DNA from 3 places in the Ensifer sp. Root1252 genome. Region 3 is predicted to be linked to each of the others. Evidence: predicted binding sites of a transcription regulator. Region 3 holds the regulator's gene; each other region holds the start of a gene.
The links. Region 3 encodes PhoB, which activates phosphate uptake and scavenging genes when phosphate is short. Its sites were predicted from a motif close to TGTCATNNANCTGTCAT; they were not measured.
Positions count from the first base shown of each region.

Region 1: ASD02_RS21795 (alkaline phosphatase) is a predicted target of PhoB. The motif match lies at 1,198-1,214, and genes of this name have one in related genera.
Region 2: ASD02_RS27625 (esterase-like activity of phytase family protein) is a predicted target of PhoB. The motif match lies at 2,140-2,156, and genes of this name have one in related genera.

Region 1 is NZ_LMDT01000023.1:119,652-122,926, forward strand. It holds gene ASD02_RS21790 (aspartate-semialdehyde dehydrogenase) at 1-875, opposite strand, end outside; gene ASD02_RS21795 (alkaline phosphatase) at 1,264-3,015, shown strand; gene ASD02_RS21800 (hypothetical protein) at 3,125-3,275, shown strand, end outside.
Region 2 is NZ_LMDT01000034.1:173,113-176,387, reverse strand. It holds gene ppx (exopolyphosphatase) at 1-637, shown strand, start outside; gene ASD02_RS27625 (esterase-like activity of phytase family protein) at 695-2,053, opposite strand; gene ASD02_RS40065 (AraC family transcriptional regulator) at 2,260-2,625, opposite strand; partial or broken gene ASD02_RS40060 (AraC family ligand binding domain-containing protein) at 2,700-3,155, opposite strand; gene ASD02_RS27615 (DUF2000 family protein) at 3,154-3,275, shown strand, end outside.
Region 3 is NZ_LMDT01000001.1:461,997-465,271, reverse strand. It holds gene pstB (phosphate ABC transporter ATP-binding protein PstB) at 1-512, shown strand, start outside; gene phoU (phosphate signaling complex protein PhoU) at 569-1,279, shown strand; gene phoB (phosphate regulon transcriptional regulator PhoB) at 1,583-2,266, shown strand; gene ASD02_RS02295 (GcrA family cell cycle regulator) at 2,435-2,956, opposite strand.

The DNA.
Region 1 (3,275 bases), on a different contig from region 3:
GTCGCGTCTTCGCCGGCGCACTCGTAAGGCGTTACGTAGCCGCCGTTCTCGTGCTTGTCGACAACAAGGCAACCCGGTGCTTCGCGCAGGATATCGCGCGCCTCGTCAGCGGTGATCTCGTTTTCGAACTCGATGTTGACCGATTCCGAATGGCCGATGAAGACCGGGACGCGCACGGCCGTGCAGGTCACCTTGATCTTCGGGTCGAGCATCTTCTTGGTCTCGGCCAGAACCTTCCACTCTTCCTTGGTGTAGCCGTCTTCCATGAAGACGTCGATGTGCGGAATGACGTTGAAGGCGATGCGCTTGGTGAACTTCTTCGATTCGATCGGGTCGGCAACGAAGACCGCACGGGTCTGGTTGAAGAGTTCGTCCATGCCGTCCTTGCCGGCGCCGGAAACCGACTGGTAGGTCGAGACGACGACGCGCTTGATCTTGGCGTGGTCGTGCAGCGGCTTCAGCGCGACGACGAGCTGGGCGGTCGAGCAATTCGGATTGGCGATGATGTTCTTCTTGGTGAAGAGCGTGATCGCGTCCGGGTTCACTTCCGGCACGATCAGCGGCACTTCGGAGTCGTAACGCCAGGCCGAGGAATTGTCGATGACGACGCAACCCTGCTGGCCGATCTTCGGCGAATACTTCAGCGAAACCGCGCCGCCGGCCGACATCAGGCAGATATCGGTATCGGAGAAATCGTAGTTTTCGAGGTTCTTGACCTTGAGCGTCTTGTCGCCGAAGGAAACTTCCGTGCCCTGGGAACGGGCGGAAGCAAGGGCGACCACTTCATCGGCGGGAAAGCCGCGTTCCGAAAGGATGTTCAGCATCTCCCGGCCGACATTGCCGGTGGCGCCTGCGACTGCAATCTTGAAACCCATGATCTAAGCTCTCTTTTTTGTCTCTCCTCGTCGGGTGGAGGGGGAAACCGCGCGATCCGCCGCGAGGGTTCCTGTCCCCGGCCAAACCGGGGAGAGAGCGGAGGGCCAGAGACGTCAGACGGTTTTCGTCGTCGTTTTGGCCGTTGTTTTGAAGGAAGCTGGAAAACGCATATCCTGCCCGGCGATTTCTGCCAGGACGCTGCTGTCAGCGAAGTTGTGTTCGCGGCGAAGCATGGAATGCCTTCCTTTCCGAGGCTCGTAATAATTGTTTCTATCGGCGAGTCAAGCGTGCGATGCTTGGCGCCTGCAAACGTGATCGCAATGTCATGTCGCTGTCATCGCCGGGCGTTACGACCGCGCAATCCGACACCTCAAAGGGACGATTGCCATGCGTATGCTTCTTGCCACCCTCTTTGCCACGACGGTTCTGGCCCACGCCGCTCAGGCCGCAGACGTCTATCCCATTGATCGCGCGACAATTCTTGCCGGTTCCCCGTTCGATTTCAAGGTCGAGCTCAAGAGCGCCGTCAAGGCGGAAGACATCAAGGTGACCGTCAACGGCCAGGACTACAAGGCAGCGCTCGGTGCCGAAGCCGCCTATGTCGCGATGGAAAAGGGCAAGGAAGACAAGGAGCTCGGTTCGGCCCTGCTCCTGCGCAACGCTATAATTGGCGCACCGGGCAGCTACAAGGTCGAAGTGACGGCTGGCGGAGAGACGAAGACCGTGACCTGGCACGTCTATGCCACGGCGGAGCAGCCGAAGGTCAAGAACGTCATCTTCCTGCTTGGCGATGGCCTTTCGGTTGCGCACCGCACCGCCGCCCGCATCATGTCGAAGGGCATGACCGAGGGTAAGGCCAATGGCCGCCTCAACATGGACGACCTCGAGCGCATGGCCTTCATCGGCACGTCGGCGACCAATTCGATCGACACCGACAGCGCCAACACCATGTCGGCCTACATGACCGGCCACAAGACCGTGATCAACGCCGTGGGCGTCTATGGCGACCGCACGCCCGACAGCCTCGACGATCCACGGGTCGAGACCATTGCCGAAGCGCTGCGCCGCCAGACGCAGAAGTCGATCGGTCTCGTCACGACCTCGGAAATCGAGGACGCCACGCCGGCCGCCGTCGTCGCCCACACCCGCAACCGCAGCGACAAGGCCGAGATCGTCGGCATGATCTACGACGTCAAGCCGGAGGTCATCCTTGGCGGAGGCTCGGCCTATTTCCTCGGCAAGGAGACGCCCGGCTCCAAGCGCAAGGACAACCAGGACTACATCAAGCTTTTCCAGGAAGCCGGTTATGCGCTTGCGACCGACAAGAGCGAACTTGCCAATGCGCCCGCCGACGGCAAGCTTCTCGGTCTGTTCCACACCGGCAACATGGACGTGACGCTTGATCGCGAGTTCCTGAAGAAGGGCACGGTCGAAAAGTTCCCCGGCCAGCCAGGCCTTGTCGACATGATCAAGACCGCGCTCGACAGGCTGTCGAAGAACGAAAACGGCTTCTTCCTGATGGTCGAGGGCGCCTCGATCGACAAGATGAGCCATCCGCTCGACATGGAGCGCGCCGTCGTCGAGACCATCGAGTTCGACCAGGCGGTCGGCGTTGCCCGCGCGTTCGCGAAGAACAACCCGGATACGCTGGTTGTCGTGACCGGCGACCATACCCATGGCGTCTCACTGCTCGGCATCATCGACGACACCGTCGAGGGCAAGGAAGGCCGCGACAAGGTCAAAACAGGCGCTTCGGCGGGCTTCCCGAACTATACCGACGAGAACAAGGACGGCTTCCCCGACAAGATCGACGCGAGCCGTCGTCTGGCGATGTTCGTCTCAAACTTCCCCGACTACTACGAAACCTTCAGCCCCAAGCTGGACGGGCCGTTCGAGCCGGCGGTGAAGAACGAGAAGGACGAGTATGTCGCCAACGAAGCTTACAAGGACATGCCCGGCGCCGTGCTGCGCGTCGGCATCCTGCCGAAGGACGAAAGCACCGGCCAGCACACGGTCGACGACGTCGTGCTGCAGTCGGAAGGTCCGGGCAGCGAGGGCTTCAGAGGCTACATGGAGCAGAGCGACGTCTACCGCGTTCTCGTCGATGCGCTTGCCCTCGGCGTGAAGCAGACCAACTGATCGTTTGAAACCCGCCTCCTCCCTGAAACGGGGAGGAGGCTTCACGCTGACGTTCATTCCCGGCCACATCACGCCCATGCGCTGCCGGGGTACTCTTGGCGATAAGACGATGACCCTACCGACACCCATATCCTTGAGCCGTCGAGCTGTGCTCGGCCTGATTGCCGGCGCGGTTGTCGCGTTCGACGGGCATGCGGCCCTGGCCGACGCCAGTCTCACTTTCGATGAGCTCTACGGCAAGGTCAGTGTACTCGGCCTCG
Region 2 (3,275 bases), on a different contig from region 3:
CGTGCGCGAAGGCTATCTCTTCTCTCTGCTGAACGAGAGCGAGCGTGCGCAGGATCCGCTGCTGACCGCCGCCGGCGAAATCGCCATCCTGCGGGCGCGTTCCCCCGAGCATGCCCGCGAACTTGCCGACTGGACCGGCCGCATGGTGCCGTTCTTCGGCGTCGAGGAAACCGAAGAGGAAAGCCGCTATCGCCAGGCTGCCTGCCTGCTCGCCGATATCAGCTGGCGCGCCCATCCGGACTATCGCGGTCTGCAGGCGCTGAACATCATCGCCCACTCGACCTTCTCCGGCATCACCCATGCGGGGCGGGCCTATATCGCGCTCGCCAACTACTATCGCTTCGAAGGCCTGAACGACGATGGCGCGACCGGCGCACTGACCGGCATTACCACGCCGCGACTGCTGGAACTGGCGAAACTGCTCGGCGGCCTGCTGCGCGTCGCCTATCTGTTCTCGGCGTCGATGCCGGGCGTGGCGAGGAATCTGACCTTCCGCAAATCGTCCCTGCCGGATGTCGATCTGGAGATCGTCGTGCCTGCGGCCTATTCGGAATTTGCCGGCGAGCGCCTCGACGGACGGCTGCAGCAGCTCGGCAAGCTGACCGGCAGAAGATTGGCGTTCCAGTTCGAGAGCTGAACGCACTCAGATCTTTGACGAAGGGGCGCGCACGCAAATCCGCGCGCCCTTTTTTGATTATTCGGCTTTCAAGAATTCGCCGACTTCGAGCAGAACGAACTCGTTGTCGTCGGCCTTATCAAGCGCCCGGCCGGCCGAGAACGGCAGGTTGTTGTCATTGCCGACGATGATGTGCGTGTCATCGACGCGATCGACGTTTTCGATCGTCACGAACGGCATGTCGTAATAGCCGTCACCACCGCCCTGGCGCTTCTTGTTGTCGGGGTCGGCGATCTTCAGGAGGTCGATGTAACCGATCTTGCGGACGGCCTTGCCGACATTGCTGTCATCGAAGGCAATCTTGTAGACACGTTTCACCTTCGAGCCGACGGCAAAGCAATCCGGCTTCGGATCCTTCGGATCGGCGCAGGCCTTGTCGAGCGTGCCCGCGCCGTTGTCGCGTTCGATCACCAGTGCCGTCTTGTCGTCGAGCATGTTGAAGTCGCCGATTGCCTCGCCGCCTTCGGCCAGCGGATAGAGCCAGCTGCGGCCCGTCCAGGCCTTGGCTGCGACATCGAGTTCGATGACGCGTAGTGTCGGACGGCCATCGGCCTGTTCCACGGTTTCGCTGTCGGTCCAGATCGGCCCTTCGAGCAGACCGTAGAGCTTGGAGCCGTCCTTCGACAGTGCCATGCCTTCATAGCCGCCGGAGCGCTTCAGGTTGAAGGCGGGTGTCTTCTTCGACGGATCGCCCTGCAGTGTCAGGGTCGGATTGTCGGGCGACATAACCGGCTTGCCGTCAACTGTTGTCGCGATGACGTCGGTCAGCTTGCCGTCGACATCGAATTTCAGGATATAGGGACCGAATTCTTCCCCGACCCAGAAGCCGTCGGCGACCGGCTGGATCGACTCAACGTCGAAGTCAGCGCCGGTCAGGTAGCGCTTGTCGGAACCTTCCATGACGATCGGGAAGGGGGCCTTGCGGTCCGGGTCGGTGAGGAACAGTGTTTTCAGCGCCTCGACCTTGCCGGCGTCCCAGTCCATCTTCACGTGGTGCAGCATCAGCATGGCATCGGTTGAGTTCAGCTTGTTGCCGAAGCCGTTGTCGGAAAGGCTCCAGAAGGTGCCGTCTTCCATGGCCCTAATGCCGGAGAAGCCCTGCATCGGCTGGCCGTTGAACGGCAGTGAAAGGCCGGTCGGGCGCACGCCATCCTTGCCGGGCACGGTGCCGAGCGCGTCAGCGCGCTTGCGGTCCGCCGTGGTGAATTTGCCCGATGTCTTCAGGTATTCCGGTGCGTCGGACGGTGCTGCCAGGATCGTGTTTGCCGGTAGGATCGCATGTGCCTTCAGGGTTGCGGGAAAGGCCTTTTCCTCGGCCAGGACGGTCGTCGTCATCAAAAGTGTGAGCGCCGCAGCGGCGAGAAGCGTTTTGGTCATGAAAGTCACCGTGGGTTGGATGCCAAAGTACGGGAACCCGATAGGCGGCTTTGATGACGGTTGGGTGATGCTTGGCTTACAGGCTGGTGAAGCTTTGATGACAGACGAAAGGCGCTGCGCCCGAGGGGAGAAACTCACCGAGTTCGAATTGTTGCGCGTGACCGGACACTGGTTCCGGGCCGCAACGACCCAGCGGCGCCGGTGCTTCAGCCGGCGAGCGCCAGGCTCGCCCAGCGCCCGGGCGTTACACCGTAGGCACGTTTGAAATGGCGGGTGAAATGGGCCTGGTCGGCAAAGCCGGTTTCGAGCGCGGCACCTGCCAGGCTGTGACCGGCGGCAATCATCCGGCGCGCCTGCTCCAGCCGCCGCATCAGAAGGTAGCGGTGCGGGCTGGTGCCGAGAACCTTGCGGAACTGGCGGGCGAGGGTGAAGCGATCAAGGCCGCTGACGGCCTCGAGTTCCTGCGAGCCGACCGGGCGATCGAGGTTGGCTTTGAGATAGTCCGTCGCCTCGAAACCGCCCGCTTGGCCGACCTGCCGGCAGCCTTGCTTGTCGTGCCGGCATGGCGGCACAAGCCTTCTGCAATGCGTGTAAGAATGTCGTCGAGCGCGAGTTCGTCATTACCGCCGTCGAGATCCATGACGGCCTCGCCGATCGCCTGGCGCAGGGCCACGTCACCAACAACCGGGGCGGCTATGATGGGCAAGGCGCCGCCACTGTCGCCAAGCGCCGCGATCAATCGCTCCGGCTGCAGATACATCATCCTGTAGCGAAGCGTCGCTTCCGTGCCCGCGCCGCCATCGTGCAGTTCGTCGGGGTGAATGATGATGATGCTTCCAGGCGTGCTGTAGCGGCTCTCGCCACGATACTGGAAGGTCTGGATGCCGCCAAGCGTCACGCCAAGCGCATAGGTGTCGTGGCGATGCGGCTCGAAGACCTTGCCGTGCAGCCGGGCCTCGATGCGCTCTATGCCGTCCACCGGTGCCGCGACGCGGATGCCATCGCCCGGCGATCCGCACAATCGTTCAAGATTGATCGCTGCGTCCTCGGTTAAGGCCTCCTTGGGCACGCCCTGATGTCCTGAAATGGAGATACCCGTCATGTTCGACACCAAGTTTGCGATCGTTTTGCGCGACGATCTGGCCACCTGGCAGAAGCTGAACGTCACCGCGTTTCTGGCAACCGGCATCGCCGGGCAGAAACCGGCGATTATCGGCGAACC
Region 3 (3,275 bases):
TGCGAGCCCGCGTCGGCATGGTGTTCCAGAAGCCGAACCCGTTCCCGAAGTCGATCTACGACAACGTCGCCTACGGCCCGCGCATCCACGGGCTTGCCCGCACCAAGTCTGAGTTCGACGAAGTCGTCGAGACCAGCCTGCAGAAGGCTGGTTTGTGGAACGAGGTGAAGGATCGCCTGCAGGAGCCGGGCACCGGTCTTTCGGGCGGCCAGCAGCAGCGTCTGTGCATCGCGCGCGCCGTTGCCGTCAGCCCTGAAGTGATCCTGATGGACGAGCCCTGTTCGGCGCTCGATCCGATCGCGACGGCCAAGGTCGAGGAACTGATCCACGAGCTGCGTACCAACTTCACGATCGTCATCGTCACCCACTCGATGCAGCAGGCGGCGCGTGTTTCGCAGCGCACTGCCATGTTCCACCTCGGCAATCTTGTCGAGGAGAACGACACCGACAAGATGTTCACCAATCCGGATGACCAGCGTACCCAGGACTACATCATGGGCCGGTTCGGTTGATGGCCGAAGCTCCTCTTCACCCCGTTTCCTGAACGCGCCCGCAAGGATCGAAGACTATGTCCATGCACATAATGTCCGCCTACGACGAAGAACTGAAATATCTCACGCGCCGCATCTCCGAGATGGGCGGGCTTGCCGAGCAGATGGTGGGCGAATCCGTTCGTGCGCTTGTCAATTCTGACCTCGCCTTGGCGCAGAAGGTGATCTCCGACGACACCATCCTCGATGAAGCCGAACGCCAGATCGGCGAAAAGGCAATCGTCACCATCGCCAAGCGCCAGCCCGTTGCTGCCGACCTGCGCGAGATCATGGGATCGATCCGCATCGCGTCCGATCTGGAGCGCGTCGGCGACCTCGGCAAGAACAACGCCAAGCGTGTCATCGCGGTTGCCGGCTCCGGCATCCCGCGCAAGCTGGCGCGCGGTCTCGAACACCTGGCAGAGCTTGCGCTGGTGCAGCTCAAGGAAGTCCTCGACGTCTACGCTTCCCGCTCGCCGGAGAAGGCCAACAGCATCCGCGAGCGCGACGAGGAGATCGACGCGATCTACACCTCGCTGTTCCGCGAGCTGCTCACCTACATGATGGAAGATCCGCGCAACATCACGCCCTGCACGCATCTTCTCTTCTGTGCCAAGAACATCGAGCGTATCGGCGACCACGCCACCAATATCGCCGAGACGATCTACTACATGGCGACGGGCGCGCAGCCGGAAGGCGAGCGTCCGAAGGACGACAATACGTCGACGCTGGGTGCCGTGAAGGACTAACGCATGTCGCGCAAAAGTGCGCAGCGGTTTTGCGATAACGACATGTGCAAAAACAAGAACTTAAAGCACAACAAGCGCATCTTAGAGATCGCGACGCGCTTTAAGACCCGGATACGTTCGAGTGCCTGCTTATGAACCTGCTCCGGTCGCAGCCCTGGTTGCGGCCCTGCTCTACTGCGTCTGAAGCTATACGTTTTCGCGCGTGCCTATGAAAACGCGCGGAGTGCTCCAGATTCTATATGTTCGAGCATCTCTTTGCGTTCGATCGAACGCGAGACGCTCTGGGTAAGGAGACGTTGCCTGATGTTGCCGAAAATCGCCGTTGTCGAAGACGAAGAGGCGCTGAGTGTCCTGCTGCGTTATAACCTCGAAGCCGAAGGGTTCGATGTTGATACGATCCTGCGCGGAGACGAGGCGGAGATCCGCCTACAGGAGCGCCTCCCGGATCTCCTGATCCTCGACTGGATGCTGCCGGGCGTTTCCGGCATCGAGCTTTGCCGCCGGCTGCGCCAACGTCCGGAAACCGAGCGCCTGCCGATCATCATGCTGACGGCGCGCGGCGAGGAGAGCGAGCGGGTTCGTGGCCTTGCCACCGGCGCCGACGATTATGTCGTCAAGCCGTTCTCGACCCCGGAGCTGATGGCCCGTGTCAAGGCGATGCTGCGGCGCGCCAAGCCCGAGGTCCTCTCGACGCTGCTTCGCTGCGGCGACATCGAGCTCGATCGCGAGACCCATCGCGTGCATCGCCGCACCCGCGAGGTCCGCCTTGGTCCGACGGAATTCCGCCTGCTCGAATTCCTGATGTCGTCGCCGGGCCGGGTGTTCTCGCGCTCGCAACTCCTTGATGGCGTCTGGGGCCACGATATCTATGTCGACGAGCGCACCGTCGACGTGCATGTCGGTCGCTTGCGCAAGGCACTGAATTTCTCGAGCATGCCTGATGTCATCCGCACCGTTCGCGGTGCCGGCTACTCGCTCGAAAGCTGAGCCAGCCGGCCACTGCAGCGCCGCGCATCTTAATGGACGCGCAAAGGTCGCTGTTGCATCTTGAATTGCGGCATGTTTCCTTGAAGCGAATACGAACCAGGGAAACATGCAGCAGCCAATAAAAAAGGGGCCGTGCGGCCCCTTTTCTGCATGTGGTTTTCGGTCGTCTCAGCGAGCGCGACGGCGCTCGGAGGTCGGCTGATAGGCAAGCCGCGCATGGAATGTGCAATAGGGCGAAGCTTCCGGGGAATCGTTGCCGCAGAAGTGGAATTCTTCCTTGAGCGGGTCGCCGATCGGCCATTTGCAGGTGCGCTCGGTCAACTGCGTCAGCTCCAGGCGGCGCGACATTGGCACGACCACATCCGTCTGGATGCGGAAATCCTGTTCGGCGACGAGATCGACTTCGACCTCTTCCTTGAGCACGGTCGCGCCGGCCGCACGGGTAACCGTCCGTGTCGTGACGCGCGAAGCGTAGTTCGGAGCGCGCGGCGCCGAAGTCGGGCGCTGCTTCGGCCGGGTCGCGGCGGTGGTTCCGCCAGCCTTGGCCCTGCCGGGCAGGCTCAGCCGGTGAACCTTGCCGATGACCGCATTGCGGCTGACGCCGCCGAGCTGTGCCGCGATCTGGCTCGCGCTCAGGCCCTCGGACCAAAGCTTCTTCAGTTTTTCCACCCGCTCGTCAGTCCAGTTCATTTCTGCACTCTCCGTTCTCAGCGTTGGCGATGACAGAATCTCTCACCACGCTCCGGACAGGCTCCGGAGCTGCAACGCGATAACACTTTTGGTGACTAGGCCCGCCGCATGCGTCTAGTAATTGAACATTAACCTACTGACCGGCGGACTCCGTGGCAAGAGTCCCGCGAATCGCGCCGAATCGATTTCTTGGTTTTCCCCAACTTGCTGGGTGGGCGTTGCATTTTTGCAAGCCCCGTCGCGTGATTTTTTCGTCGCATGGATCAGACCCGTCCGACCGCACTGCAAAGCTTGGTTTTGTTGACATTGCGCTGCGAAA